DNA from 4 places in the Streptomyces sp. NPDC056987 genome. Region 1 is predicted to be linked to each of the others. Evidence: riboswitches for the same ligand, from Rfam matches in the RefSeq annotation. Region 1 holds a riboswitch; each other region holds the start of a gene.

Evidence for each region. Region 1 has a riboswitch for cobalamin ahead of ACFTZC_RS14730 (cobalamin biosynthesis protein). Riboswitches for the same ligand answer to the same signal wherever they lie in the genome.
Region 2: it holds a riboswitch for cobalamin, as region 1 does, so the genes downstream of both, ACFTZC_RS34230 (ribonucleoside-diphosphate reductase subunit alpha) here and ACFTZC_RS14730 (cobalamin biosynthesis protein) in region 1, are expected to answer to the same signal.
Region 3: it holds a riboswitch for cobalamin, as region 1 does, so the genes downstream of both, ACFTZC_RS32725 (CbtB-domain containing protein) here and ACFTZC_RS14730 (cobalamin biosynthesis protein) in region 1, are expected to answer to the same signal.
Region 4: it holds a riboswitch for cobalamin, as region 1 does, so the genes downstream of both, ACFTZC_RS23585 (ABC transporter substrate-binding protein) here and ACFTZC_RS14730 (cobalamin biosynthesis protein) in region 1, are expected to answer to the same signal.

The regions. Positions count from the first base shown of each region.
Region 1 covers NZ_JBHURV010000010.1:190,541-197,381, reverse strand. Annotated here, with positions in the region: gene ACFTZC_RS14745 (class II aldolase/adducin family protein) at 1-378, opposite strand, end outside; gene ACFTZC_RS14740 (anion permease) at 573-1,856, shown strand; gene ACFTZC_RS14735 (hypothetical protein) at 1,929-2,192, shown strand; cobalamin riboswitch at 2,339-2,459, shown strand; gene ACFTZC_RS14730 (cobalamin biosynthesis protein) at 2,496-3,497, shown strand; gene ACFTZC_RS14725 (cobyric acid synthase) at 3,494-5,050, shown strand; gene ACFTZC_RS14720 (putative cobaltochelatase) at 5,121-6,841, shown strand, end outside.
Region 2 covers NZ_JBHURV010000041.1:71,764-78,604, forward strand. Annotated here, with positions in the region: gene ACFTZC_RS34225 (ribonucleotide-diphosphate reductase subunit beta) at 1-554, opposite strand, end outside; gene ACFTZC_RS34230 (ribonucleoside-diphosphate reductase subunit alpha) at 554-2,953, opposite strand; cobalamin riboswitch at 3,101-3,269, opposite strand; gene ACFTZC_RS34235 (CstA-like transporter-associated (seleno)protein) at 3,303-3,593, opposite strand; gene ACFTZC_RS34240 (carbon starvation CstA family protein) at 3,590-5,842, opposite strand; gene ACFTZC_RS34245 (GntR family transcriptional regulator) at 6,022-6,786, opposite strand.
Region 3 covers NZ_JBHURV010000037.1:44,642-51,482, reverse strand. Annotated here, with positions in the region: gene cobM (precorrin-4 C(11)-methyltransferase) at 23-808, opposite strand; gene cbiE (precorrin-6y C5,15-methyltransferase (decarboxylating) subunit CbiE) at 805-2,070, opposite strand; gene ACFTZC_RS32730 (CbtA family protein) at 2,190-3,026, opposite strand; gene ACFTZC_RS32725 (CbtB-domain containing protein) at 3,096-3,335, opposite strand; cobalamin riboswitch at 3,372-3,519, opposite strand; gene ACFTZC_RS32720 (histidine phosphatase family protein) at 3,551-4,204, shown strand; gene ACFTZC_RS32715 (GlsB/YeaQ/YmgE family stress response membrane protein) at 4,267-4,530, opposite strand; gene ACFTZC_RS32710 (TIGR03086 family metal-binding protein) at 4,600-5,220, opposite strand; gene ACFTZC_RS32705 (DUF6597 domain-containing transcriptional factor) at 5,292-6,155, shown strand; gene ACFTZC_RS32700 (GNAT family N-acetyltransferase) at 6,194-6,838, shown strand.
Region 4 covers NZ_JBHURV010000021.1:43,800-50,640, reverse strand. Annotated here, with positions in the region: gene ACFTZC_RS23595 (ABC transporter ATP-binding protein) at 1-350, opposite strand, end outside; gene ACFTZC_RS23590 (FecCD family ABC transporter permease) at 347-1,450, opposite strand; gene ACFTZC_RS23585 (ABC transporter substrate-binding protein) at 1,447-2,532, opposite strand; cobalamin riboswitch at 2,600-2,782, opposite strand; gene ACFTZC_RS23580 (DNA-binding response regulator) at 2,888-3,526, shown strand; gene ACFTZC_RS23575 (hypothetical protein) at 3,509-4,825, opposite strand; gene ACFTZC_RS23570 (sensor histidine kinase) at 4,818-6,086, opposite strand; gene ACFTZC_RS23565 (4-hydroxybenzoate 3-monooxygenase) at 6,323-6,841, opposite strand, start outside.

The sequences.
Region 1 (6,841 bases):
GGTGACGAGTGTGGAGACGGCGGTGGCGTGCACGGCGTGGGTGTGCACGACGGCCGTCGCCGATGTGTCGCGGTAAACGGAGAGATGCAGGGGAAGTTCGCTCGTTGGGGTGAGAGTGCCGAGAACCTGCCGTCCGGCGAGGTCCACGGCGATCGCGTCGCCCGGCGCGAGCCGGTCGTACGGCACTCCACTGGGGGTGACCAGGACAAGCTCCCCGACGCGCACGGAGACATTGCCCGAGGTGCCGACGACCAGGCCCTCCGCGGCCGTTCTGCGGGCTGTGTCGACGAGCTCCGCCCAGGCCCGTTCCAGAGCCTCCTGACCGGCCCCCCGACCGGCCTCCGTCCGGCCCTCCGCCACGCCCCGCGCGCCCGTCATCTCGCCTCGCTCGTCCGCCAGTTCGCCGTGTTCGCCGGTCCCGTCATCCGTCATACGGCGATCCTGCCAGGCCCCGCCGTCAACCTCACGGGGTGAGTCACCCCGAAGACCCACCTAGTTCATCTTCCGTTCACCCTGACTCCCTACGTTCACCGAGGCCACCGACGTCGAACGATTGCCTGGGTCCTGGGTCAATGGAACACATCACACTGCTGCTCGCGATCGTGATCGTGACAGCGCTCGTGTTCGATTTCACGAACGGTTTCCACGACACCGCCAACGCGATGGCGACGACCATCTCGACCGGCGCTCTGAAGCCCAAGGTCGCGGTGGGCATGTCCGCGGTCCTGAATCTCGTCGGCGCGTTCCTGTCCGTGGAGGTCGCCAAGACGATCTCCGGCGGGCTCATCAACGAACAGGGCATCAGAACCGAAGTCATCTTCGCGGCGCTCGTCGGCGCCATCCTGTGGAATCTCTTCACCTGGCTGCTCGGACTCCCGTCCAGCTCCTCCCACGCTCTCTTCGGCGGCCTGATCGGCGCGACCCTGATGTCCGTCGGCGCCTCGGGCGTCAACGGCGGGGTCGTCATCACCAAGGTCCTGATCCCCGCGCTCGCCGCCCCCGTCGTCGCCGGGCTCGCCGCCCTCCTCGCGACGCGGCTGACGTACCGGATCGGCCAGGCCGTCAACGACGGCGACGACCGGGTCACCGCCAAGGGTTACCGGGCCGGGCAGATCGCCTCCGCCGGGCTCGTCTCCCTGGCCCACGGCACCAACGACGCGCAGAAGACCATGGGCGTCATCACGCTCGCGCTGGTCACCGGCGGCGTTCTCGCCCCCGGCTCCAACCCGCCCCTGTGGGTCATCGTCTCCGCCGGGATCGCGATCGCGCTCGGCACGTACCTGGGCGGCTGGCGCATCATCCGCACCATGGGCACCGGCCTCACCGACCTCCAGCCGCAGCAGGGCTTCGCCGCCCAGACCAGCGCCGCGACGGTCATCCTGGCCTCCTCGCACCTCGGCTTCTCGCTCTCCACCACGCAGTCCTGCTCCGGCGCCGTCATGGGCGCGGGGCTCGGCCGCAAGGGCGGGGTGGTGCGCTGGTCCACGGCCACGCGGATGTTCGTCGCCTGGGGGCTGACGCTCCCGGCCGCGGGTCTGGTCGCCGCCGGCGCCGAGTTCCTGACCGGCCAGGGCACCTGGGGCATCGTCGTCGTCGCGGTGCTGCTGATCGCGGGCTCCGCCGGGATCTGGCTCGCCTCGCGCCGCAAGCCCGTCGACCACACCAACGTCAACGCCGACGAAGCCGTCGCCGACGGCGGCTCGGGCCGGACCGGTGAGCCGGCCGGTGTGGTGACCGCCGCCGTCGCGGCCGTCACCCCGCCTCCCCCGGCGGGCGCCGCGGGCCAGGACCTCTCGGCCACCATCCCCGCCCCGGCGGACCAGAGCGGCGAGCCCGCCCGCCGCGCCACGGTGTGATCCGCGCCGCCTCTTAGCGCCGCTCCTCCTCTCCGCCTCATCTCTCCGCGCCACCTCTCAGGAAGCGACCGCATGGACATCGACTGGGCAGCACTCGGCTCCGTCTTCGGCGTCAGCCTCGTGGCGACCGTCGCCCTCGTGGGCCTCTTCAGCCTGGGCGTCGTGGGCCTCGCCAAGCGGGGTTCCGCGCCCGCGCAGGGCCAGGCCGGGACCTCGACCGCCGCCTCCACCCCCGCCACCGGACCGGCGCCCCTCACCGCCCGCGCCGGCGCCTACCTGTGCTTCGCGCTCTGCGCCGGAGCCGTCGCGTACGGGATCAGCCTCATCGTGGCCTGACCGTCACGCACGCCATACGCGCCACACGCGCCACGCACGTCCCCGCGGGAGCCCCGCATCGGCCGACCGGTCCGGTGTGGGGCTCCGCACACTGTCCCGCCGCAGGTCAAGGATGAGTTGACGGGTCCTGCGCGGCGTGGTGGACTTCCGGGGCCATTGACGACGGCAGCAGAGGAAGCCGGTGCGAATCCGGCGCGGTCCCGCCACTGTCACTGTGAGCCTCGCCTCCAGGAGCCAGGAACTCTCGCCGTCGCATCACGTACGTCGAGCCGGGGCGCGGACCCTGAGTGAGGACACTTCGCCATGCCTGGCTGCGGTTCTGCCGCCGCGCGCGGCGGCGGCCGGGCCGCCCCTGCCGCCGAGCGGATCTTCGCGTACGGTGCCACCCTCGGGCTCCTGGCCGACCGGCTGTTCGGCGATCCGCGCCGGGGACATCCGGTGGCCGCCTTCGGCCGGGCCGCGGGAGCTGTCGAGCGCGCGCTGTGGCGCGACCACCGGGGCCGCGGCGCGCTGCACACCGCGCTCTGCGCCGGAGCCGCCGCCGGGGTCGCGGCACTGGCCGCGGCGGCGGTACGCGAGCGGCCCGCCGCCGCCGTGACGCTGACCGCCGCCGCCACCTGGGCCGTGGTGGGGGGCACTTCGCTGGGCCGGGAGGCACGGGCCGTCGGCGCGGCGCTCACCGCCGGGGACCTCGAAGGGGCCCGCGGGCGACTGCCGCATCTGTGCGGGCGTGACCCGTACTCCCTGGACGAGGACCAGATCGCGCGCGCCGTCGTGGAGTCCGTCGCCGAGAACACCTCCGACGCCGTCGTCGGCGCCCTGGTGTGGGGCGCGCTCGCCGGGACGCCGGGGCTCGTGGGGTTCCGCGCCGTGAACACGCTGGACGCGATGGTGGGTCACAAGAGCGCCCGTTACCGCCGGTTCGGCTGGGCGTCGGCCCGCCTCGACGACGTCGTGGGGTGGCCGGGCGCCCGGCTGACCGCCGCGCTGGCCGTCGCCGCGGGCCCGGACCGCCGAGGCGCGCTGCGGGCCCTGCGGCAGGACGCGCACCGCCATCCGAGCCCCAACGCGGGCCCCGTGGAGGCGTCGTTCGCCGGGGCGCTGGGCGTACGGCTCGGCGGGACCCTCGCGTACGGCGGGCGGGTGGAGCACCGGCCCGTCCTGAACGGCACGGGGCGCCCCGTCGGGGTCCCGGACATCGAGCGCGCCGTACGGCTGGCCGGCCGGGTCAACGTGCTGGCTCTCGCGGCCTGCGTGACGGGCCGATTCGTGTACGGGGCGATGCGTACCGGGAGGCCTGGATGAGCCGGAACAGCGGTGGCGCGGGGCTCGGCGGAGGGCTGCTGATCGCCGGGACGACCTCCGACGCGGGCAAGAGCGTCGTCACGGCGGGGATCTGCCGCTGGCTGGTGCGCCAGGGCGTGAAGGTCGCGCCGTTCAAGGGCCAGAACATGTCGCTGAACTCGTTCGTGACGCGCGAAGGGGCGGAGATCGGGCGCGCCCAGGCGATGCAGGCACAGGCCGCGCGGGTGGAGCCGACCGCGCTGATGAACCCCGTCCTGCTCAAGCCGGGCAGCGACCGCAGCAGCCAGGTGGTGCTGATGGGGAAGCCCGTCGGGGAACTGAGTGCACGCGGCTACCACGGAGGCAGGCAGGAGGCGCTGCTCGGGCCGGTTCTGGAGTGCCTGGCGGAGCTGCGGTCCACGTACGACGCCGTGATCTGCGAGGGCGCCGGCAGCCCGGCGGAGATCAATCTGCGCCGGACGGACATCGTGAACATGGGCATCGCGCGGGCCGCGCGGCTGCCGGTGGTCGTGGTCGGGGACATCGACCGGGGCGGGGTGTTCGCCTCCTTCTTCGGGACGACCGCGCTGCTGAGCCCCGAGGACCAGGCGCTGGTCGCGGGGTATCTCGTCAACAAGTTCCGGGGCGACGTGTCGCTGCTGGAGCCGGGGCTCGACATGCTGCGCGGGCTGACCGGGCGGGCGACGCTCGGGGTGCTGCCCTTCCGGCACGGTCTGGGCATCGACGAGGAGGACGGGCTGCGGGTCTCGCTGCGCGGCGCCCTGCGCGAGTCGGTGGTGGCTCCCCCGTACGGCGAGGACGTGCTGCGGATCGCGGTCTGCGCCGTACCCCTCATGTCGAACTTCACCGATGTGGACGCGCTGGCGGCGGAGCCCGGGGTCGTGGTGCGGTTCGTGGACCGCCCCGAGGAGCTGGCCGACGCCGATCTGGTGATCGTGCCGGGCACGCGCGGCACGGTGCGGGCGCTGGCCTGGCTGCGGGAGCGCGGGCTCGCCGACGCGCTGGTCCTGCGGGCCGCCGAGGGCCGTCCCGTGCTGGGGATCTGCGGCGGCTACCAGATCCTCGGCGAGCGGATCGACGACGAGGTGGAGTCCCGGGCGGGATCGGTGGCCGGGCTCGGACTGCTGCCCGTACGGGTCAGGTTCGACCGGGAGAAGACCCTCGCGCGGCCGGTCGGGGTGGCCCTCGGCGAGCGGGTCGAGGGGTACGAGATCCACCACGGCGTGGCGGACGTGCGCGGCGGGGACGCCTTCGTCTCGGACCCGCAGGGGCGGGCGCTGGACGGCTGCCGGGCCGGGGCCGTGCAGGGCACGCACTGGCACGGGGCGCTGGAGAGCGACGCGTTCCGGCGGCGGTTCCTGGCGGAGGTGGCGCGGGCGGCCGGCCGGCGGTTCGTGCCCGCGCCCGGCACGAGCTTCGGCGCACTGCGCGAGGAACAGCTCGACCTGCTCGCGGACCTCGTCGAGGAGCACGCGGACACGACGGCGCTGCTGCGGCTGATCGAGGAGGGCGCCCCGGCGGGGCTGCCGTTCATCCCGCCGGGGGCGCCGTGAGCGCCGCGCGCCGCCCCGGAGTCCGTCCGGTCATCGACGAGTCACCCGAACCCGAAGGAGCGATCAGCCTATGAGCACCCCCTTTCCGTTCACCGCCGTGGTGGGCATGGACGACCTGCGGCTCGGCCTGCTGCTGAACGCGGTCAGTCCGGCGGTCGGCGGCGTCCTGGTGCGGGGTGAGAAGGGCACCGCGAAGTCGACGGCCGTACGGGCGCTGGCCGCGCTGCTCCCCGAGGTGCCGGTGGTGACGGGGTGCCGGTTCAGCTGCGATCCGGCCGCGCCGGATCCGCGGTGCCCGGACGGGCCGCACGGGGCGGACGGGGCGGACGGGCGGGTGCCCGGCGGGGCGCGGGCCGCGCGGATGGTCGAGCTGCCCGTGGGCGCCTCCGAGGACCGGCTCGTGGGGGCCCTGGACATCGAACGGGCCCTGTCCGAGGGCGTGAAGGCGTTCGAGCCGGGGCTGCTCGCGGACGCGCACCGCGGGGTGCTGTACGTGGACGAGGTCAACCTGCTCCACGACCACCTGGTGGATCTGCTGCTGGACGCGGCGGCCATGGGCGCCTCGTATGTCGAGCGCGAGGGCGTCTCCGTACGGCACGCCGCGCGCTTCCTCCTCGTCGGGACGATGAACCCGGAGGAGGGCGAGCTGCGGCCGCAGTTGCTGGACCGCTTCGGGCTGACCGTCGAGGTCGCGGCGTCCCGCGAGCCCGATCTGCGGGTGGAGGTGGTCCGGCGGCGCCTCGCGTACGACGACGACCCGGCCGGGTTCGCGGCGCGCTGGGCCGGTGAGGAGAGCGCGCTGCGGGAACGGATCGTCGCGGCACGGGCCCTGCTGCCGGACGTACGCCTCGGGGACACGGCGCTGCGGCAGATCGCCGCGACCTGCGCCGCGTTCGAGGTGGACGGGATGCGCGCGGACATCGTGATGGCGCGGACGGCGACGGCGCTGGCCGCGTGGGCGGGGCGTACGGACGTCACCGCCGACGACGTACGGCAGGCCGCGCTGCTGGCCCTACCGCACCGCAGGCGCCGCAACCCCTTCGACGCGCCGGGGCTCGACGAGGAGAAGCTCGACGAGACGCTGGAGGAGTTCAAGGGCGACGAGGGCGACAAGGACCCGGACCCGGACGGGCCGGACGGACCCGACGGGCCCGGGGGCGGAGGCGGGCAGTCGCCGGAGCAGCGCCCCGAGACCCCCGAGGCGCCGCACGCGCCGGACGCCCCCGCGCAGGACGGACCGGCGCCGGACGACTCCCCCGTACCGCATCAGCCGGAGCCCCGGCCGGAGGGCGAGCGGCAGCGTCAGAACACCGGGGCCGCCGAGCAGTCCCCCGTGCGGGCAGCCGAGCCGTTCCGTACGAAGGTGCTGAGCGTGCCGGGGCTGGGCGAGGGCGCGGCCGGGCGCCGCTCCCGGGCCCGTACCGAGCGCGGCAGGACGACCGGGTCCCGGCGGCCGCAGGGCAAGCTGACCAAACTGCACCTCGCGGCGACCGTACAGGCGGCGGCGCCGCACCAGCGGGCGCGCGGGCGCAGCGGTCCGGGGCTCGTGGTGCGCGCGGACGATCTGCGGCAGGCGACCAAGGAGGGGCGCGAGGGCAATCTCGTGCTCTTCGTGGTCGACGCGTCCGGGTCGATGGCGGCCAGGCGGCGGATGAGCGCCGTGAAGGGCGCGGTGCTGTCGCTGCTGCTCGACGCGTACCAGCGGCGCGACAAGGTCGGTCTGGTCACCTTCCGGGGGAAGGACGCGGAGCTGGCGCTGCCGCCGACATCCTCGGTGGACGCGGCGGCGGC
Region 2 (6,841 bases), on a different contig from region 1:
GCTCCGTAGAAGAACAGGCCCTCGATGCACGCCGCGAAGCAGATCAGGTTCAGCAGGAAGCGGCGCCGGTCCGCCGGGGACTCCAGGCGGTCGATCTTCTCCACCGAGTCCATCCAGCGGAAGCAGAACCGCGCCTTCTCGCGGATCGACGGGATCTCCTCGACCGCGTCGAAGGCCGCCGCGCGGTCCTCGGGGTCCGGGAGGTAGGTGTCCAGCAGGGTCAGATAGAACTGGACGTGCACGGCCTCCTCGAAGAGCTGGCGCGAGAGATAGAGCCGCGCCTCCGGGGAGTTGATGTGCTTGTAGAGCGTCAGCACCAGATTGTTCGAGACGATCGAGTCGCCCGTCGCGAAGAACGCCACCAGCCGGCCGATCATGTGCTGCTCGCCGGGGGTGAGCTTGGCGAGGTCGGCGACGTCGGAGTGGAGGTCGACCTCCTCCACGGTCCAGGTGTTCTTGATCGCGTCGCGGTAGCGCTCGTAGAAGTCCGGGTAGCGCATGGGGCGGAGCGTCAGCTCGAAGCCCGGGTCCAGGAGATTCTTTTCCGTCGTCATTACTGGCAGGCCTCGCAGGACTCGGGGTTTTCCAGGGAACAGGCGATCGCCTCGTCGGCCGGGGTGAGCTGAGCGGGGACAGCTGCCGGCCTCGGCGCCGAGCCCGCCGCGCGGGCGATCCGGGTCGCCGGGCGTGAGCGCAGGTAGTACGTCGTCTTGAGCCCCTTCTTCCAGGCGTACGCGTACATCGAGCTGAGCTTCCCGATGGTCGGCGTCTCCAGGAACAGGTTGAGCGACTGGCTCTGGTCCAGGAACGGCGTACGGGCCGCCGCCATGTCGATCAGGCCCCGCTGCGGGATCTCCCACGCCGTACGGAACAGTTCCCGTACCTCCGCCGGGATCCAGCCGAAGCCCGCCACCGAGCCGCTCGCCTCGCGCAGCGCCTCGCGGGTCCGGGCGTCCCAGACGCCGAGCCGCTTCAACTCCTCCACCAGGTAGGAGTTGACCTGGAGGAACTCCCCGGAGAGCGTCTCGCGCTTGAACAGGTTCGAGACCTGCGGCTCGATGCACTCGTACACGCCCGCGATCGACGCGATGGTCGCCGTCGGCGCGATGGCGAGGAGGAGGGAGTTGCGCATGCCGGTCTCCGCGACCCGGGCGCGCAGCGCCGCCCAGCGCTCGGGCCAGTTCAGCGTCACGTCGTAGTGGTCGGGGTGGAGTACCCCGCGCGCCGCGCGCGTCTTGGACCAGGCGGGGAGCGGGCCGTCCCGCTCGGCGAGGTCGCAGGAGGCCTCGTACGCCGCGAGCATGATCCGTTCGGCGAACCGGGTGGAGAGCGCGGCGGCCTCGGGGGAGTCGAAGGGCAGCCGCTTCTTGAAGAAGACGTCCTGGAGGCCCATCGCGCCCAGGCCCACCGGGCGCCACTTGGCGTTGGAGCGGCCGGCCTGCTCGGTCGGGTAGAAGTTGATGTCGACGACCCGGTCGAGGAAGGTGACGGCCGTACGGACGGTCTCGTCCAGCCGCGCCCAGTCGATGTCGCCGGTGGCCGCGTCCACGAACGCGCCCAGGTTGACGGAGCCGAGGTTGCAGACGGCCGTCTCGCCGTCGTCCGTGACCTCCAGGATCTCGGTGCAGAGGTTGGAGGAGTGGACGGTGTGGCCGGGCTCGGCGGTCTGGTTGGCCGTACGGTTCGACGCGTCCTTGAAGGTCATCCAGCCGTTGCCGGTCTGCGCGAGGGTGCGCATCATCCGGCCGTACAGCTCACGGGCCTTGAGGGTCCTGCGCGCGAGACCGTCGGCCTCCGCCTTGCGGTACGCGGCGTCGAAGGCGTCGCCCCACAGGTCGACCAGGTCCGGCACGTCCACGGGGGAGAAGAGCGACCAGACGCCGTCCGCCTCGACCCGGCGCATGAACTCGTCGGGGATCCAGTGCGCGAGATTGAGGTTGTGCGTACGGCGCGCGTCCTCGCCCGTGTTGTCGCGCAGTTCGAGGAACTCCTCCAGGTCCGCGTGCCAGGTCTCCAGGTAGACGCAGGCCGCGCCCTTGCGCCGGCCGCCCTGGTTGACGGCGGCGACGGAGGAGTCGAGGGTCCGCAGGAACGGGACGATGCCGTTGGAGTGGCCGTTCGTCCCCCGGATCAGTGAACCGCGCGAGCGGATACGGGAGTACGAGAGCCCGATCCCGCCCGCGTGCTTCGAGAGCCGCGCCACCTGGTGGTACCGGTCGTAGATCGAGTCCAGCTCGTCCAGCGGCGAGTCCAGCAGGTAGCAGGAGGACATCTGGGGGTGGCGGGTGCCGGAGTTGAAGAGCGTGGGGGAGGAGGGGAGGTAGTCGAGGCGGCTCATCAGCCCGTAGAGCCGCCCGACCTCCGCCACCGCCCGGTCGCTGTCGTCCTCGGCGAGCCCGGCGGCGACGCGCAGCAGGAAGTGCTGCGGCGTCTCGACGACCTGCCGGGTGAGGGGGTGCCGGAGAAGATAGCGGCTGTAGAGGGTGCGCAGCCCGAAGTAGCCGAAGCGGTCGTCGGCGGCCGGGTCGATCAGCGCGTCCAGGCGTGCGGCGTGGCGCGCGACGAAGCCGGCCGTACGGTCCGCGATCAGGCCCTCGCGGTGGCCGGTGGCGACGGACGCGGAGAACGACACGGCGCCCTGGGACGCGGCCTCGTCGGCGATCGTACGGGTGAGCAGCCGGGCGGCGAGCCGGGAGTACGCGGGGTCCTCGGAGATCTGTCCGGCCGCCGCCTCCGTGGCCAGCTCGCGCAGCTCGGCCTCGTCCGAGCGGGCGTTACGGCCGCGCAGCGCGGCGGCGGCGATCCTGCCCGGGTCGGCGTCGGGCAGATCGGCGGTCAGCTCGGTCAGGATCCGCAGCAGCGCGGTGCCGGGGGCGTCGGCCGCCGGTGGCTGCCCGGCTCCGGGCCCCCGCTCGGTCGTTGCTGAAACCGGATCCGCTGGCGCGATGGTCACGTGGTGCTCTCCCTCGCTCGGCTCTGGGCCGCGAGGAGGCACGGGTCCGCGCGCACGGCCGTACGCCCGTCATCGCAGAGGGCAGCACACCGCGCCGCGTCCACCGGCCCAACCGCGAGGCCCGGACGTCTGGGCGCCCGGATCGGTCGAGCCGGACGCACTGCCGGCAGGTGTTCGGACTGGCGGGCGCGACAAAGCGCGCCACAGTACACCGTTGCGGGACAGTTCCGGATTCACACCGGATTCCCCTGCGTCGACAGCGAGGTCGAGCATACATCTGGGGGGCGCGCGCCGCGCCACCCCCCAGATGTTGTGTCGTACGGCGCCGCAGTGCGGGATCGGCGGCGGCTCAGCAGCAGCGGAAGCCCTCGCGCGGATCGGCCTCGCGGGCGTCCGTACGGCTGCGTTCGAAGGCGCGGCGGGTCATGATCCCGCCCGCCGGGTCACCGGCGCCGGCACCTACGCCCGTACCCGTACCCGTGCCCACGCCCGCTCCCGCACCGGCTGCCGCGTCCGCGTGGGCCCGGGCGTGGGCCACGTAGCGCTCGTACGCCGACTCGCCGGTGAACTCCCGTACGTACCAGCGGATCCGCCCGGCCATGTGCCGTACCCGATCCGCCCGGCTCTGGATCCGGGTCATGCCGGGCCCGTTCCCGCCGGGACGCTCTCCCGCTCCCTGGTGGCCTCGGCGGCGGCCAGTTCCGCCTTCTCCTCCTGGGTGGGGATCAGGCCGGCCGGGGCGACGATCTTCGACTCGACGTACGGGACCTCCGCCAGCCGGACGCCCTCCGGATCGCGGATCGCCTTGAAGCAGACCCGTCCGGCGTCCGCGATGACCACGAGGATGAGGACCGCGAAGAGCGCCGAAAGCACCCCGTCCACCGTGGAGTTGGTGACCACGGTGTGCATGTCGTCCATGCTCTTGGCCGGGGCCAGCACCTCGCCCCGGTCGATGGCCGACTGGTACACGTCGCGCTGGGTGAAGAAGCCCACCCTCGGGTCGGACGAGAAGATCTTCTGCCAGCTCGCGGTGAGCGTGACGGCGGCGTCCCAGGCGAGCGGTACGGCCGTCACCCACGCCCACTTCAGGCGGCCGGACTTGACCAGCAGCGTGGTGCAGACGGCGAGCGCCACGGCCGCCAGGAGCTGGTTGGCGATGCCGAAGAGCGGGAAGAGCTGGTTGATGCCGCCCAGCGGGTCATGGACGCCGACCCAGAGGAAGTAGCCCCAGCCGCCGACCACCACCGCGCTGGCGAACCAGACGCCCGGCTTCCAGCTCACCTCGCGCATCGGCTTGTACACGTTGCCGAGCATGTCCTGGAGCATGAAGCGCCCGACACGCGTCCCCGCGTCCACCGTGGTGAGGATGAACAGCGCCTCGAACATGATCGCGAAGTGGTACCAGAACGCCTTCATGGCGGTGCCGCCGACGACGGACGAGAAGATCTCCGCCATGCCGAGGGCGAAGGTCGGTGCCCCGCCCGTCCGCGACAGCAGGCTCGTCTCCTCGACGTCCTTGGCCGCCTGGGCGAGCTGGTCGGGCGAGATGGTGAAGCCCAGGTTGGCGACGGCCTGCGAGGCGGACTCGACCGTACCGCCGATGACCCCGGCCGGGGAGTTGACCGCGAAGTACAGCCCCGGGTCGATGATGCAGGCGGCGATCAGCGCCATGATCGCGACGAACGACTCGGTCAGCATCGCGCCGTAACCGATCATCCGGATCTGGGTCTCCTTCTGGACCATCTTCGGCGTCGTGCCCGAGGAGATCAGCGAGTGGAAACCCGAGAGCGCGCCGCACGCGATGGTGATGAAGACGAACGGGAACATCGACCCGGCGAAGACTGGGCCGTCACCGCGGCTCGCGAAGTCGGTGATCGCCTCCATCTTCATGGTGGGCAGCGCGATCACCACGCCCAGCGCCAGCAGCACGATCGTGCCGACCTTCATGAAGGTCGACAGGTAGTCGCGCGGCGCCAGCAGCATCCACACCGGCAGCACGGAGGCGAGGAAGCCGTACGCGATCATCCAGATGACCAGCGTGCCCGCTTCCAGCGTGAACGTGTCGGCGAGCGAGGACTCGGCGACCCAGCCCCCCGCCACGATGGCGAACAGCAGCAGCGCCACCCCGATGAGCGAGACCTCGCTGACCCGGCCGGGGCGCAGCACCCGCAGATACACGCCCATGAAGAGGGCGATCGGGATGGTCATGGCGATGGAGAAGACGCCCCACGGCGAGTGCGCCAGCGCGTTGACGATGACCAGCGCCAGCACGGCCAGCAGGATGATCATGATCATGAAGACGGCGATCAGGGCCGCGGCGCCGCCGAAGGGGCCGATCTCGTCCCGGGCGATCTGGCCGAGCGAACGGCCGTCGCGGCGGGTGGAGAAGAACAGCGTCACCATGTCCTGGACGGCGCCGGCGAAGATGACGCCCGCGACGATCCAGATGGTGCCGGGCAGATACCCCATCTGCGCGGCGAGCACCGGGCCGACCAGCGGCCCGGCGCCCGCGATGGCCGCGAAGTGGTGGCCGAACAGCACGCGCCGGTCGGTGGGGTGGAAGTCGACCCCGTTGTCGAGCCGTTCGGCGGGGGTGGCCCGGGTCCTGTCGACCCTGAGGACACGGTTCGTGATGAAGCGGGAGTAGAAGCGGTAGGCGATCGCGTACGAGCCGAGCGCCGCGGCGAGCATCCAGGCGGCCGAGACCTCCTCGCCCCGGGAGAGGGCGAGCACCCCCCAGCCCGCCGCGCCCACCAGCGCGACCAGTGTCCAGATGACGACGGATCTCGGGGTGAGACCCCCGGTGGTCCTCGGTGGGGTGCCGGTCGGCGCGGGGTCGGTCGACGGGGTGTCGGCCGACGGGGCGCCTTTCGGCGCGGGCTCTGGCATGGCGAGTCGTCCCCTCACTGGTCACCGCTGGTCACCTGCGTTGTACCTGACGCGTAATGCGCAGGAAATCTAGGGGACCATCCCGGGACGCGCTACCACCAGCCCATATCCCGGAACGTTAACTGCCCGCGCACGGTGGGTTTATGTCGCCGTGGCGGGTTTTCGTTCCGGGGCCCCGCTCAGGGGCGGGGGCGCTGGAGGCGGGCCACGAACTTGTAGCGGTCGCCGCGGTAGACGGACCGTACCCACTCCACCGGTTCGCCGGCCGCGTCCAGCGAGTGGCGCGAGAGCATCAGCATCGGCAGGCCCACGTCCGTACCGAGCAGCCCGGCCTCGCGCGGGTTGGCCAGGGACGTCTCGATCGTCTCCTCGGCCTCGGCGAGGTGGACGTCGTACACCTCCGCCAACGCCGTATAGAGGGACGTGTACTTGACGAGTGAGCGGCGCAGGGCGGGGAAGCGCTTCGCCGAGAGGTGGGTGGTCTCGATGGCCATCGGCTCGCCGCTCGCGAGCCGCAGCCGTTCGATGCGCAGCACGCGCCCGCCGGCCGTGATGTCGAGGAGTCCCGCGAGGGTGTCGTCGGCGGTGACGTACCCGATGTCGAGGAGCTGCGAGGTCGGTTCGAGGCCCTGCGCGCGCATGTCCTCGGTGTACGAGGTGAGCTGGAGGGCCTGGGAGACCTTGGGCTTGGCGACGAAGGTGCCCTTGCCCTGGATGCGTTCGAGCCGCCCTTCGACGACCAGTTCCTGGAGCGCCTGGCGGACGGTGGTGCGCGAGGTGTCGAACTCGGCGGCCAGGGTGCGCTCCGGCGGTACGGGCGTACCGGGCGGCAGTGTTTCGGTCATGTCGAGCAAGTGCCGTTTGAGGCGGTAATACTTGGGCACGCGGGCCGTACGGGTGGCGGGTCCGCCCTCGGTCTCCGTGCCGACCCCGTCCGTGGCCATGGCCTGCCTTCCCGACTCCTGCGCTGCTGCCGTCACCGGCTCCTCCGTCTGTCGC
Region 3 (6,841 bases), on a different contig from region 1:
ACCCGTACGAGCGCTACGAGCGCTACGAGCAGCCCGTGACGCCGTCGCTGTCGATGGCGCAGTCGCCGTCACGATCGCGCTCCGCCGAGTACAGGTGGCTGTCCCTGAACTGCTCCGCGCCCAGCGTCCTGCCCACCATGATCACCGCTGTCCGCACCACCCCCGCCGCCTTCACCTGCGCGGCGATCCCGTCCAGCGGCCCGCGCAGCACCAGTTCGTCGGGGCGGCTGGCCATCGCCACCACCGCCGCCGGGCAGTCCGCGCCGTAGTGCGGCAGCAGTTCCGCCACCACCCGGTCCACGTACCGCGCCGCCAGGTGCAGCACCAGCAGCGCGCCGCTGCGGCCGAGCGTCGCCAGGTCCTCGCCCGCCGGCATCGGGGTGGCCCGCTGGGCGACCCGGGTCAGGATGACCGTCTGGCCGACCGTCGGCACGGTCAGCTCCCGCTTGAGCGCGGCGGCGGCGGCCGCGAACGCCGGTACGCCCGGGACCACTTCGTACGGCACACCCGCCGCGTCCAGCCGCCGCATCTGCTCGGCCACGGCGCTGAAGACGGACGGGTCTCCGGAGTGCAGCCGCGCCACGTCGTGACCCTCGCCGTGCGCCCCGACCAGTTCGGCGGTGATGGCGTCGAGGTCCATCCTGGCGGTGTCGATCAGGCGCGCGTCCGGCGGGCACTCCGCCAGCAGTTCGCGCGGGACCAGGCTGCCCGCGTACAGGCACACCCGGCACTCGGCGAGCCTGCGGGCGCCGCGCACCGTGATCAGGTCGGCGGCGCCGGGGCCCGCGCCGATGAAGTACACCGTCATCGTTCTTCTCCTGCTCCTGCTCCTGAGGCCGGGGCCGGCGCCGGCCCCGCTGCCGATCCTGGGGCTTTCGTGACCGACCACTGCGTGACCGGCATCGCCTGCCGCCACCCCGTGAAGCCGCCGACCGGCACCGCGTGCGCGACCGCCAGCCGCACCAGTTCCCCGCCGAACCTGCGGTACCGGTCGGCCAGCAGCGCCTCCGACTCCAGCGTCACCGTGTTCGCGACCAGCCGGCCGCCCACGGGCAGCGCCTCCCAGCAGGCGTCGAGCAGGCCCGGCGCGGTCAGCCCGCCGCCGATGAACACCGCGTCGGGTACCGGCAGTCCGGCGAGCGCGGCGGGCGCCGCGCCGACGGCGACGCGCAGCCCGGGGACACCGAGCGCCCGCGCGTTCCGGCCGATGCGCTCGGCGCGCGCCGGATCGCGTTCCACGGACACCGCCCGGCAGGACGGGTGCGTACGCATCCACTCCACCGCGATGGAACCGGACCCGCCCCCGATGTCCCACAGCAGCTCCCCCGGCGCGGGCGCCAGCGCGCCCAGCGTGGCGGCGCGCACATGGCGTTTGGTGAGCTGTCCGTCGTGCTCGTACGCCGTGTCCGGCAGCCCGGGTACGGCGCCGAGGCGCGGCGCGCCGGGCGCGCGGCGGCACTCGACCGCCACCACGTTGAGCGGGTCCCCGGCCGGACCGGCCCATGCGTCGGCGGTGGCCGTACGGTGCCGCTCGCGCTCCGAGCCGAGCTGTTCGAGCACATGCAGCGGGCTCGGCCCGTAGCCGCGCGCGCGGAGCAGCGCCGCCACCTCCCCGGGCGTCCCGGCCCCGGCGCTGAGCACCAGCACCCGGCGGCCGTCGTGCAGCGCGGCGGTGAGGCGTTCGGCGGGGCGGCCGACGAGCGTGACGACCTCCGTCTCCTCCACCGGCCAGCCGAGCCGGGCGCAGGCGTACGAGACGGACGACGGATGCGGCAGCACGCGCAGCGCCGCCGCGCCGACGACCTCGCCGAGCGCCCGCCCGATCCCGTAGAACATCGGGTCCCCGCTGGCCAGTACCGCGATCCGGCGTCCGGCGTGCGCGGCGAGCAGGCCGGGCACGGCGGGGCGCAGCGGCGACGGCCACGCCACCCGCTCGCCCGCGCACTCCGCGGCCGGCAGCAGGCCGAGCTGGCGGGGCCCGCCGATGACCACGTCCGCCCCGCGCAGGGCCTCCCGCGCCGCGCCGGAGAGCCCGGCCCAGCCGTCCGCGCCGATCCCGACCACGGTCACCGGCCGACCCGGGGCCGACGGCACCGCATCAGGGGCCGACGATGCGGACGGCGCGGGACCAGGGGGCGGGACGCTCACTGCCGTACACCTCTGAGCTGGGAGAAGACCGACCCCGCACTCTACTGTCCGGCCGCCCGCGGCTCCCCGACGGGTGCCCCGGGCGGCACGACGGCGGCATCGGCCACCGCCCGCGGCCGGAGCATCCGCTCCGCCAGTTCCCCGAAGATCAGCCCGAAGGCCGTCCAGAGCAGCGCCTGCACCCCGAGCGACGCGAGCCGGAACTCCCACAGCAGCGCCGCGGGGAAGGACGCGGGGACGGCGTCCGCGTTGGCGGGCAGCACCAGACAGGCGACGGCGACGACGGCCACGTAACCGGCGCCCGCGGCGAGCGACGCGTTCCAGTTGCCGAGCCGGGGTGCCAGCCTTCTCCCCGCGATGACGGCGATGACCGCCAGCAGGACGCTGAGCAGGATCATCAGGAAGAACAGGGTCGTGCGCCTGCCGATCGTGTCCGGATTGCCCACGGCGGGCGGCGTCGCCGGATACTTCAGGAACGGCACCAGGTAGACGGTCGTGAAGGCGGCCCCCGCGACCAGCGCCGAGGTCGCCCGCGGCCCGAACCGGCCGATCCTGCCCAGGCTCACCGCGAAGACCAGCGAGGCGATCCCGCCGAGGGCCACCCCGTACACCAGCACACCGGTGGCGAGCCCGAACGTCGACTGGACCGGCCTGCTGACCAGTTCCTCCTCCTCTTCCTCTCCCGCTTCCCCCGCGGGTACGGGGTCCGCCGCGGCGCCGTGCTGATGCGCCGGGGCGGACCGGGTCTCCTCCTGCGCGATGGAGTCCCGTACGGAGGGCTCACCCGCGAAGTAGGCCAGCACGAACGCGAGAAGTCCGGCCAGTACGCCCGCGACCATGCCGCGGACCAGGAGGTTTCTGACGGTGAAGGCATGCATGCGCGTCATCTCCGCTGTCGCTGCTGTTTCCGCTGTCCGCTGTCCGCTGTCCGCCGTTTACGCCGACGGTCAGTGGCAGGGGAACCCGAGCAGATGACGGCCGTCGTGCACCCATTCGTGCACACCGGCACCGGAGATCACCGAGGTCGCGCCCTGTTCGGCGCCGACGAAGTAGAGCAGCACCAGCATCAGGGTGCCGACGAAGACCGCCCACGGCAGCACGGCGCGCAGCGGAAGCGGGGCCGGGGCGGCACCGGTGGCAGAGGTGGGCGGAAGAGCGGTGTTCGCAGGCGCGATGGACTGAGCCATGGCACATCCTCCTGAGGGAACTCGCGTCCCGTTGATGGAGCTCGAACGACGGCCGTCGGGTCTGACTCACCGGTTCCCCGCCGCGTGGCACGCGGCCGGAATCGGCATACAGTGGCGCGACCGTGCCGGAATCTCACCGGACTTCCGTCCCGCCGTCGTGGATATCGACGTGAAGGTACCGCGAACCGGCAGACGGGCCAAGGGGGCCTTTCGTTATGACGATCCGCGCGACGATCCGCGTGCAGCTCATCTCACCCGCCATCGGCCCGGCCCTGCGCGCGGCCCGCTTCGGCGACCTTCCCGAGGACGGGCCCGGCGCCGCGACGCGGGCGGTGGACGCCGCCGGGGTGCGGCAGGCCGAGGCCGTACGGGAGGAGTTCCCGCGCGGCGCCGCCGTGTACGTCTCGTCCTCACCCCGCTGCCGTACGACCGCCGGTCTGCTCGGCCTGGACGCGCGGCCGGTGCCGGAACTCGCGCCGTGGGACATGGGGCGCTGGCGGGGCAGGACCCTCGACGAGGTCGCGGCCGCCGAACCGGCGCAGGTGAGCGCGTGGCTCGCCGACCCGTCGGCCGCGCCGCACGGCGGGGAGACCCTGCTCGCGCTCTACGCCCGCGTCGGCCGGTGGTGCGAAACGCTGAGCCCCGAGACCCCCCGCGTGATCGCCGTGGCCGAACCGGAGATCGTCCGCGCCGCCGCCCTGCACGCGCTCTCGGCGCCGGCCTCCGCGTTCTGGCGGTTCGACGTACGGCCGCTGACCGTCACAGAGCTCACCGGGCGGGACGGCCGCTGGAACCTGCTCGGCGGCCGTCCGCTCACCGGCACCGGCGAAGACGCCGGCGAGGGCTCCGAAGAAGGCGGAGACGACTGACGGAAGCCTGACGGGGGCCTGACGGGGGCTGACCGGATACGTAGCGAAATCCCCGGCAGTGGTCAGCCGCGGCCCTTCGCGCGGTCCAGCGCGGCCACGCCCACCGCCGCCAGGCCGACCTGGATGATCAGCTCGATCCAGTCGAAGCCCCGGGTGTCCGCGACGCCGAACGCCGCCGCGACGAACGTACCGACCAGCGCCGCGACGATACCGACGCCGATGGTCAGCAGCACCCCGATGCGCTGCCGCCCCGGCACCACGAGCCGTCCCAGCACGCCGATGACGATGCCGACGACAATGGCTGCGACAAAGCCGGATATCTCCATGTCCCCTCCTCTTCGCCCACTTGCTGTCGAAAGCGGTACTGACCGAACATCTGCCCGCCATGCCCCCGTTCAGTCCTGCGGGCGGTGCGGGGGCACCCAGCCCGGGTCGCGGCCGGTCAGGGCCAGCAGTACGTCGAAGGGCGCCGCGTCCGGCGCCACCGGCACCGGCTCCCCGAACACCCCCATCTTCCTGGCCGTCGGCGCCAGCGACCCGAACTCCGCCGTCAGCAGGCCGACGAGGGCCGCGTCCGGCTCGTACGGCTGCCCCGTCGCCCGCGCCAGGTCCCACGCGTGGACGGTCAGATCCCCGAGCACCATCGAGCCGACCGTCCTGGCCGGCAGCCCCATCGCCCCCGACGTGCCCTCGTCTGCGCCCGGCGCGTCCCAGGCGTCGACGAGCCGCGCCGTCTCCGCGGCGAACCGCTCGCGCCACTCCCCCGTGAGGTGCTCGGGGGCGGCGCCGAAGTCGGCGTCCCGCTTCGCGGCGAGCGCCTGGAAGTTCACGACGACCTGGAAGAGATGGTCGAGCAGGGCGTGGACGTCGTACTCGGCGCACGGCGTCGGCGCGCCGAGCTGCTCGTCACCGATGTCACGGACGACGGGGAGGGCATGGTCCGCCGCCGACTTCAGCAGTGCGCTGATCTTGATGCCGTCCGGTGCGCTGATCTTGATGTCGTTCTTCTCGCTCATGGGACGGACGGTAGGGACGGCGCCGCCCCCGCGTCTTGAACAAACGCGACGCGCGACGATACGTTCCGTGAATGGCAGGTCCGCGGCGTGACACCCGGGGCATCGTCGACGCCCCCGGCCTCTTCGCGCGCGTACGGTTCCGCCGCCGCGAGCCCGCGCCGGCCCTGCGGCCGTATCTGGAGCACTACTGGCTGATCGACTGGGACCTGGAGCGGCCGTACGTCTCCCATGTGGTGCCTCACCCGTCGGTGAACGTGGTGTTCCAGCGCTTCGACACTCCGAGCCCCGTGGCGTTCGGGGAGGTCGCGGGCGTCGGCCTGGAGCTGTTCGCGCAGAAGCTGGAGGGCCGCGGCCGGGTGTGCGGGATCCAGTTCCGGCCGGGCGGCTTCCGTCCCTTCGCGCCGGAGCGGCCGGTGGCGGAGTGGACGGGGCGCCGGGTGCCGGTCGGCGAGGTCCTGCCGACGACGGAGGCGGACCTCACGGCGATTCTCGGCCCGGGCACCCCCGCCGCCCCGGACGCCCCCGGCACCCCCGACACCCCCGAGGACGAGGACGAGGACGCCGAGGACGCCCGGGTCGCCGCGCTGGACGCGTATCTGCTGGGCCTCGACCCGCGCCCCGATCCGGAGGCCCTGCGCGCCATGGCCCTGGCCGACCGGATCAGGACGGACCGTACGATCCGGCGCGTCGGCCGCCTCACCGAGGAGGAAGGTGTCTCGGCGCGCTCGCTGCAACGGCTCTTCGCCGCGTACGTGGGCGTCGGCCCGAAGTGGGTCATCCTGCGCTACCGCATCCACGAGGCGCTGGAACGCGCGGAGTCCGGCGCCGTCGACTGGCCCGCGCTCGCCGCCGACCTCGGCTACAGCGACCAGGCCCATCTTGTCCGGGACTTCACGGCGACGGTCGGGGTCCCGCCGACGGCGTACGCCCGCTGAGAGCGCCGCTGTCGGACCCGCGACCTACAGTTGCGGTCATGAGGACCGAGGGGACCGAACAGAGCCGGGACGGCCTGGGCAGCGAAACCGGCGAAGACAGCGGAGTCGGCGGAGCCGCCGCGCACGGCGAGGGCGGCCTGCGCGGCGAGGCCGGGCGGGTGCGCCCGGCACCCGGGTCACCGCGGGTCCGGATCGACGCGTGGTCGGCGGGCGACCTCGGCCTGCTCCGGGCGGCGAACGCGGCGGAGCTGATGACCCACCTCGGCGGCCCCGAGACCGAGGAGCAGATCCTCAAGCGGCACGAGCGGTACGTGGCCCTGAGCGCGGACCGCACGGACAAGGGCCGGATGTTCCGCGTCGTCCTCCTCCCCGAGGAGATCCCGGTCGGCACGATCGGCTTCTGGGAGCAGACCTGGGACGGGGAGCAGGTGTACGAGACGGGGTGGACGGTGCTCGCCGCCCACCAGGGCCGGGGCATCGCGGCGGCCGCCGTGGCCGCGGTCGTCGAGCGGGCACGGGCCGAGCGGACGCACCGCTCCCTGCACGCGTTCCCGTCCGTCGACAACCCGGCGTCGAACGCGCTGTGCCGCAGGGCGGGCTTCTCCCTGCTGGGCGAGCGCGACTTCGAGTACCCGCCGGGGCATCCCCGCCGCGTCAACAACTGGCGGCTGCGCCTCACCTGATCT
Region 4 (6,841 bases), on a different contig from region 1:
GCGCGGCGGTGCGGGACGCGGCCGAGGCGTACGACCTCGCGGACGCTCAGCTCGACCTGGGTGTCGGTCTGCTGCTCGACCACCGCGACCCGGCGCGCGACCGCCCTGCGGCCCGTCTCGACGAGGGTCCTGCCGTCCAGGGTGACGACGCCCGAGGTGGGGGCGAGGACGCCGGAGACCAGCCGCAGCAGGGTGGACTTCCCCGAACCGTTGGGGCCGAGCAGCCCCACGGTGGATCCCGGCGCGGGCGCGAGGGAGACCCCGTCGAGGATGAGGCGGCCCCCGGCGGCGCGGGAGACCCGGTCGGCGCTCAGCCCCGTGGGGACCGATGCCGGGGTCGGGTGCGTCATCGGATCCTCCGGCCCCGGTACAGGACCAGGACGAACGCCGGCACCCCGATGAGCGAGGTCACCACACCCACCGGTACCTCCTGCGGGTCGAGCACCGTACGGGCCAGGGTGTCGACCCACACCAGGAAGACCGCCCCGGTCAGCGCGGTGACCGGGAGCAGCCGGCCGTGCCCCGGGCCGACCAGCGCGCGGGCGGCGTGCGGCAGGACGAGTCCGACGAAGCCGATCGCGCCCGCCGAGGCGACCAGCGCGGCCGTCAGCAGCGCGGTGACGGTGAGCAGGACGAGGCGCGTACGGGCCACGGAGACGCCGAGGTGCCCCGCCGCGTCCTGCCCGAAGGCGAACGCGTCGAGCGTGCGCGCGTACCCGCCGCACACCGCCAGCGCCACCAGCAGGACGGCGCCGCAGACCTGGACATCGGTCCAGCCCGCGCCGCCGAGCGAGCCGAGCAGCCAGAACAGCACCCCGCGGGTGGTCTCCGCGTCGGCGGCGGTCAGGACGACGAAGGAGGTGAGGGCGGAGAAGAGCTGCATCGCGGCCACGCCGGAGAGCACCACCCGGTCGGTCGTCCCGCCGAGCGTGTGGCTGAGCAGCAGCACCATCCCGAACGAGCAGAGCGCGCCGAGGAACGCCCCGCCCGAGACCGACAGCGCCCCTCCCCCGACCCCGAGCACGACCACCAGGACCGCGCCGGTGGAGGCTCCCGAGGAGACGCCGAGGACGAAGGGGTCGGCGAGCGGATTGCGGAGCAGGGACTGCATGATCGCGCCGCACACCGCGAGCCCGGCGCCGCAGACGGCCGCCAGCAGGGTGCGCGGCAGCCGCAGGTTCCAGACGATGCCGTCGCGGATCGGGGTGAGCTGCGACTCGCCCCGGCCCAGGTGCGCGCCGACGACCGACCAGACGTCTCCGACACGGATGTCCGCGGGCCCGATGGTGATCGCCACGGCGACGGAGAAGGCGAGCGCGGCGAGGCCGCAGGCCCACCCCACCGGGCGGATCCAGGCCGCGGCCCGCCGGCCCCCGCGGGAGCCGCCGGGGTCCGGCGGCGTCGGGCTCCCTTCGGCGGGCGTCCGCGACGCCCGTTCCGCGGTGGTCACTTGGCGGGTGCGTACGCGCGCAGCGCCGCCGCCACCTGCTCGACGCCCTCCACGGTGCGGATGCTCGGGTTCATCGCCTGGCCGCTGAGGCGTACGTACCGCTGGTGCTTCACCGCGTCCATGACCCTGGTGACCGGGTTGGTCTCCAGGAACTCGATCTTCTTCGCCGCCGACTCGGCCGTCTGCGACTTACGGGTGAGGTCGCCGATCACGAGGAAGGCGGGGTCGCGGTCGGCGACCGTCTCCCAGTTGATCTGCGGCCATTCGTCGTGGGTGTCGTCGAAGACGTTCTCGGCGCCGACGGCGTCGGTGATGATGCCGGGCGCGCCGCAGCAGCCGCCCATGAAGGGGGCCTCGGAGTTGGCGAACCAGTACAGGACGGTGGTGTCCTTCGCCTTCTTCGCGTCGATCCCGGCGACCGCCTTCGCCATCCGGTCCTTCAGCCCCGCGACGAGCCGGGCACCGCGCTCCTCGACGCCGAACACCGTGGCCAGATCGCGGATCTCGCCGTAGACGTCCTCCATCGTCAGCGGCGTCGCGCGGGATCCGTCGGTGTCGCCGGTGTTGTCCTTGGCGCAGTCGGACGGCGAGACGTACGCCGGTACGCCCACCTCCTCGAACTGTGCGCGCGTGGCCACGCCGCCCTTGCCCAGGGTGGACTCGAAGGAGGCGGCGACGAAGTCGGGCTCGGCGTCCAGGACCTTCTCGAAGGAGGGGCTGTTGTCCGCCAGCCGCTCGACCCCTGCGTTCTCCTTCTCCAGGCTCTTCGGCAGCGGGTCGGTCCAGGTGGCGGTCCCGGCCATGCGGTCGCCGAGGCCGAGGGAGAGCATGATCTCCGTGGTGCCCTGGTTGAGCGAGACGGCCCGCTCAGGCGGCGCCTCGATCCGTACCTCCCGACCGCAGTTGGTGACGGTACGGGGATAGCCGGCGGCCCGGGCGGAACCGGAACCGGAACCTGAATTGGATGCGGAACCGGAAGCGGAATCAGCTCCGGAGTCCGGGCCGGTACCGCAGCCGGTGAGCAGCAGGGCGCCGGCGGCGAGGAAAGGGGTGGCACGGCGGGCGAGGCGTGCGATCGGCACGGAGTCGTTCCTCTGCGTCGAGGGCTCATGCGCGGAGCCCGGTCGTACGGTGCTCCCCCGCCACAGGACGCGGACGGAGGCCGCCAGCAGGTCTTCGGACTCGGGGTCACCCGGACGGAGGCGCCTTCCCGGACTGCCGTCCAGTGGCCGATGCCCCGCCCGTCGCCCTCACCGCTGCGCGTCAGCTCCGGATTCCCACCGGATTCCCTGACCCACGTACATGGGTTCGACTGGCCTCGGCAAGCTATCACAGGCGGTTTTCCGCCCCACACCAGCACTTTCCGGCGCTTTCCACCCGGCGGCGATCGGCGGGAACGGGGGCGGCGGACAATGAGGCATGCCGGAAACCTCGCCCGTGAGTGTCGCTCTGATCGACGACCATCCCGTGGTCCTCGCGGGCATCGAGTCCTGGTACGCGGCGTCGGAGCGGCCCATCGCGGTGACCGCCAAGGGGCCGGACCTGTCGGTGGCGACGACGGGGCCGGGACGGGACGCGGATGTGGTGGTGCTCGACCTCCAGCTCGCTCACGGGGTGCCCGCCTACCCCGAACTGCGCCAACTCGTCGCGGGCGAACGGCAGGTCATCGTCTACACGATGCAGGACAGCCAGGAGACCGCGCTGACCTGCCTGGACCTGGGGGCGTTCACGTACCTCACCAAGGCCGAGGGCGAACGGCACCTCATGGCGGCGACGCTGGCGGCGGCCGACTGCCGCCCGTACACACCGCCCGCGCTGGCCGGGGCGTTCGGCAGCGACGCCCGGAAGGGGCGGCCCGCGCTGACGCCGCGCGAGGTGGAGGTGCTGCTGGAGTGGTTCCAGTCGGAGTCCAAGGCGATGGTCGGGGCGAGCCTGGGGCTCTCGGTCCGTACGGTGAACACGTATCTGGAGCGGGTGCGCATCAAGTACGCCAACGCGGGGCGGCCCGCGACGACCAAGGCGAACCTGGTCGCGCGGGCCATTCAGGACGGGCTGACGTCACTGGACGAGCTGTGACGCGGTGAGCGCGTCCTCGGGGGTGTCGTCCGGGCCGTCGAGGGTGCACGACGCCTCCACCAGCAGCCGCCCCTCGCTGCGCACCGTGCGCACCCGTACCCCCGGCTCGGTCGGTTCGGGGATCTCCGTCGGCCCCGTCGCCGGGCAGTCGGTCACCACACTCACCCGCACCAGGCCGCCGCCACGCACGACCGTGGCGCGGGCGTCGCGCTCGGCGGTCGCGAGCGCGGCCAGCACGGGCTCGGTGAGCGCGCGGCGCAGCCGCCGGTCGACCGGGGCGCAGGCCCCGCGTACGGCGAGCTGTACGTCGACGCCGTGGCGTTCGGCGACGTCGATACCGGCGCGCAGTTCGTGGAGCAGCGGATCGTGCGCGTGGTCGCGTTCCGCGAAGAGCCGTCTGAGCCGGGCGGCCTCGACGGCGGAGCGGCGCCGGGCGGCCTCGTCCCCCGGGTCGAGCGAGCCGTCGGCGAGCCCGGTCAGCAACGGCATGACGGAACGGTCCAGTTCGGCGTAGCGGGCCCGCTGGTCGGCGTGGACCTGCGCGGCGACGGCGGCCTCCGTACGGACGCGCTCCTGCTCGCGCGCGGTGGCGCTCGCGGCGGCGGCGCAGTCACCGAGCGAGCGGGCGAGCATCGCGGCGGCGACCTGGAAGGTGCAGATGGCCAGGGCGCTGACGGCCATGCCGGAGGCGGCCTGCCGGGTCGGCACCCCCGCGAGCAGCAACTGCGTCAAGGTGAGGACGAGATGGCCGCCGATGAAGACGAGTGTCGGCCGCAGCCCGGCGTCGAAGAGCAGCAGCACCCCGAACCAGCCGATCTCCAGGAATGTCCAGTGCGGGGTCCCGATGAAGTCCGCCACGGGCAGCCGGCCGGTGGAGACGGCCGACGCCACGAGGGCGCAGGTCAGACCGAGCACGACCCATGGGCGTGGTCGGCCGCGCCCGTCGGCGCCGAGCAGCGCGTCCACCATGATGAGGAGGGTGAGCAGGGTGAACGCGAAGAGCTGGACCCAGGGCCGGTCGTAACCGCGCAGACTGGCGAGGAGGGCGGGCAGCGCCAGCCCGAGGTGCACGGCGGTGAGGATGAACAGCCCGGCCACGCGCAGCCCGGCGCGCATGTCACGGGCGATCCGGTCGGTCAGCGGGTCGGCGGCCGGGATGTCCGCAGGGACATCGGCCGCGACGTCCGCCGGGATGTCCGCCGGGATGTCCGCCGGGATGTCCGCCGGGACGCCAGCCGCGTCAACAGCGCCCGGAGTGCCCGGCGTACCCGGAGTACCCGCCTTCGGCTGGTCAGGCACGGGGCCACTCCAGCCGTACGGTCGTGCCCTCGCCGGGACGCGAGACGATCACGGCCCGGCCGCCCGCCGACTCCATCCGCTCGACGATCGAGCGGGCCAGCCCCCGCCGGTGGGCGGGCACGCGCGCCGGGTCGAACCCACCGCCCTCGTCGCGGACCACGAGCGCGACGGCTCCGGTGACGGTGTCGGTGGCCCGGGTCGCCGTCACCGTCGCGGCGCGGACGCCCGCGTGCCGCTCCACATTGCGCAGGGCCTCCCCCAGCGCGCCGCGCAGCGCGACGGCGACGGGCGGCGGAACGGCGCCCAGGGAGCCGGGCGTACGGTCGAACGCGGCGTCGACGGAGAGGAGACGGCCGTCGAGCTCCGCGACCAGTTCCCGCGTCAGGTCGACCGGACCCACCTCGCACGCCTCGGACGTGGCCCCGGACGACGCGGACGCGCCGGGCACCCCGGCCGCCACAGGTGCCCGCGCGGCCGCGAGCCTGCGCAGGTCCTTGCCCGCCTGGGTGCGGACCACCTCCGGGCTGAGCGACCGGCCGTGCGCCGAGACCATCAGCAGGGTGGCGCACGCCGTGTCGTGCAGCGTGGCGAGGTGCTCCCGCTCGGCCGACCGCTGCGCCTGGGCGACATCGTGCCGCCGCCGCGCCTCGGCGGCCCGCGCGCCCGCCGCGTCGGCCGCCCGGCTGCCGCGCAGGACCAGCCGGAACATCCCCTGGCAGAGCAGAGCCTGGACGAAGAGCCAGGCCACGTTGGGCAGCGCGTACGTCCAGCCGTCGGGGCGGTCGATCACCGCGCCGGCCAGATCGACGGCGGCGAGCAGGGTGGCCGCCGCCAGCGCGAGCCGCGCCGGGTGGGTGAGCTGGTAGCCGACGGCGACGATGCTGACGACGACCAGCACCCACGTACTGCCGTACCGGGTCTGGGAGTCCGGGATGGTCAGCGCCTGCGTGAGACAGACCGCGCCGAGCGCCCCGAGGTCGGCGACGAGGATCCGGCGCGGATGGCGGCCCGCCAGCGCCAGCCGGTAGTGGAGCACGCTCCAGACGATGACACCGGCGGAGATGACCGCGGCGGCGGGCATGCCGTCGACGGGCATGGCCGGTACGGCGAGCAGGGCACCGGAGCAGACCACGACGACGCGGATCCGGTGGGCGTACCGGAACGCGAAGGCGACGAACTCCCGCTCGGCCGGCCCGGGCACGCGCTCGGCCGCCCCAGGGGCGCGCGCGTCCGGTGGGCGCTTCCGGTTCCGGTGTGGCACCGGAAGTCCCCCTAAGGGAACGGGGTTTGCCTCATTCGCCTCATGCACCACTCGGCGTCTCACCTGTCACATTGTCCGTGCCGTTTGTCGGTCGATTGACCGTCACACGTCGAGTGTGTCCGGCGATAGCGTTTCTCCGGTCAGGGTTCTGACGTTTCGACCGTTCTCAGGGGGGAGCGGTCTCTGTGGCCGTACGTACCCCTGCCTCATGGGGGTGGGCAGGGGTACGTACGGATTCATTCGAACGGCAGCCCGGAGTAGTTCTCCGCCAGTTCCGCCGCGGCGTGCGGCGAGGACGCGATGCGGTCGAGCTGCGCCAACTGCAGACGGGTCTCGAAGGCGGACTGCGCCGGGTCGGTGTGCAGGGTGGTCGTCATGAAGTACGAGAAGTGCTCGGCCCGCCACACCCGCCGCAGACAGGTGTCGGAGTACGCGTCGAGCGCCCCGGCTGAGCCGTTCCCGTACAGCTCGGCCAGGGCGCGCGCGAGGATGATGACATCGGCCGCCGCCAGGTTGAGCCCTTTGGCCCCGGTCGGCGGGACGATGTGCGCGGCGTCCCCGGCCAGCAGCACCCGGCCGTACCGCATGGGCTCCGTAACGGAACTACGCATCGGCAGTACGGACTTGGCGGTGACGGGGCCGCGCGCCAGCCGTCGGCCCGGCTCCGGGGCGAGGGCGAGGCGGGCGTCCAGCTCGTCCCATATCCGCGCGTCGGGCCAGTCGGCGGGGTCGGTGCCGTTCGCCACCTGGAGGTA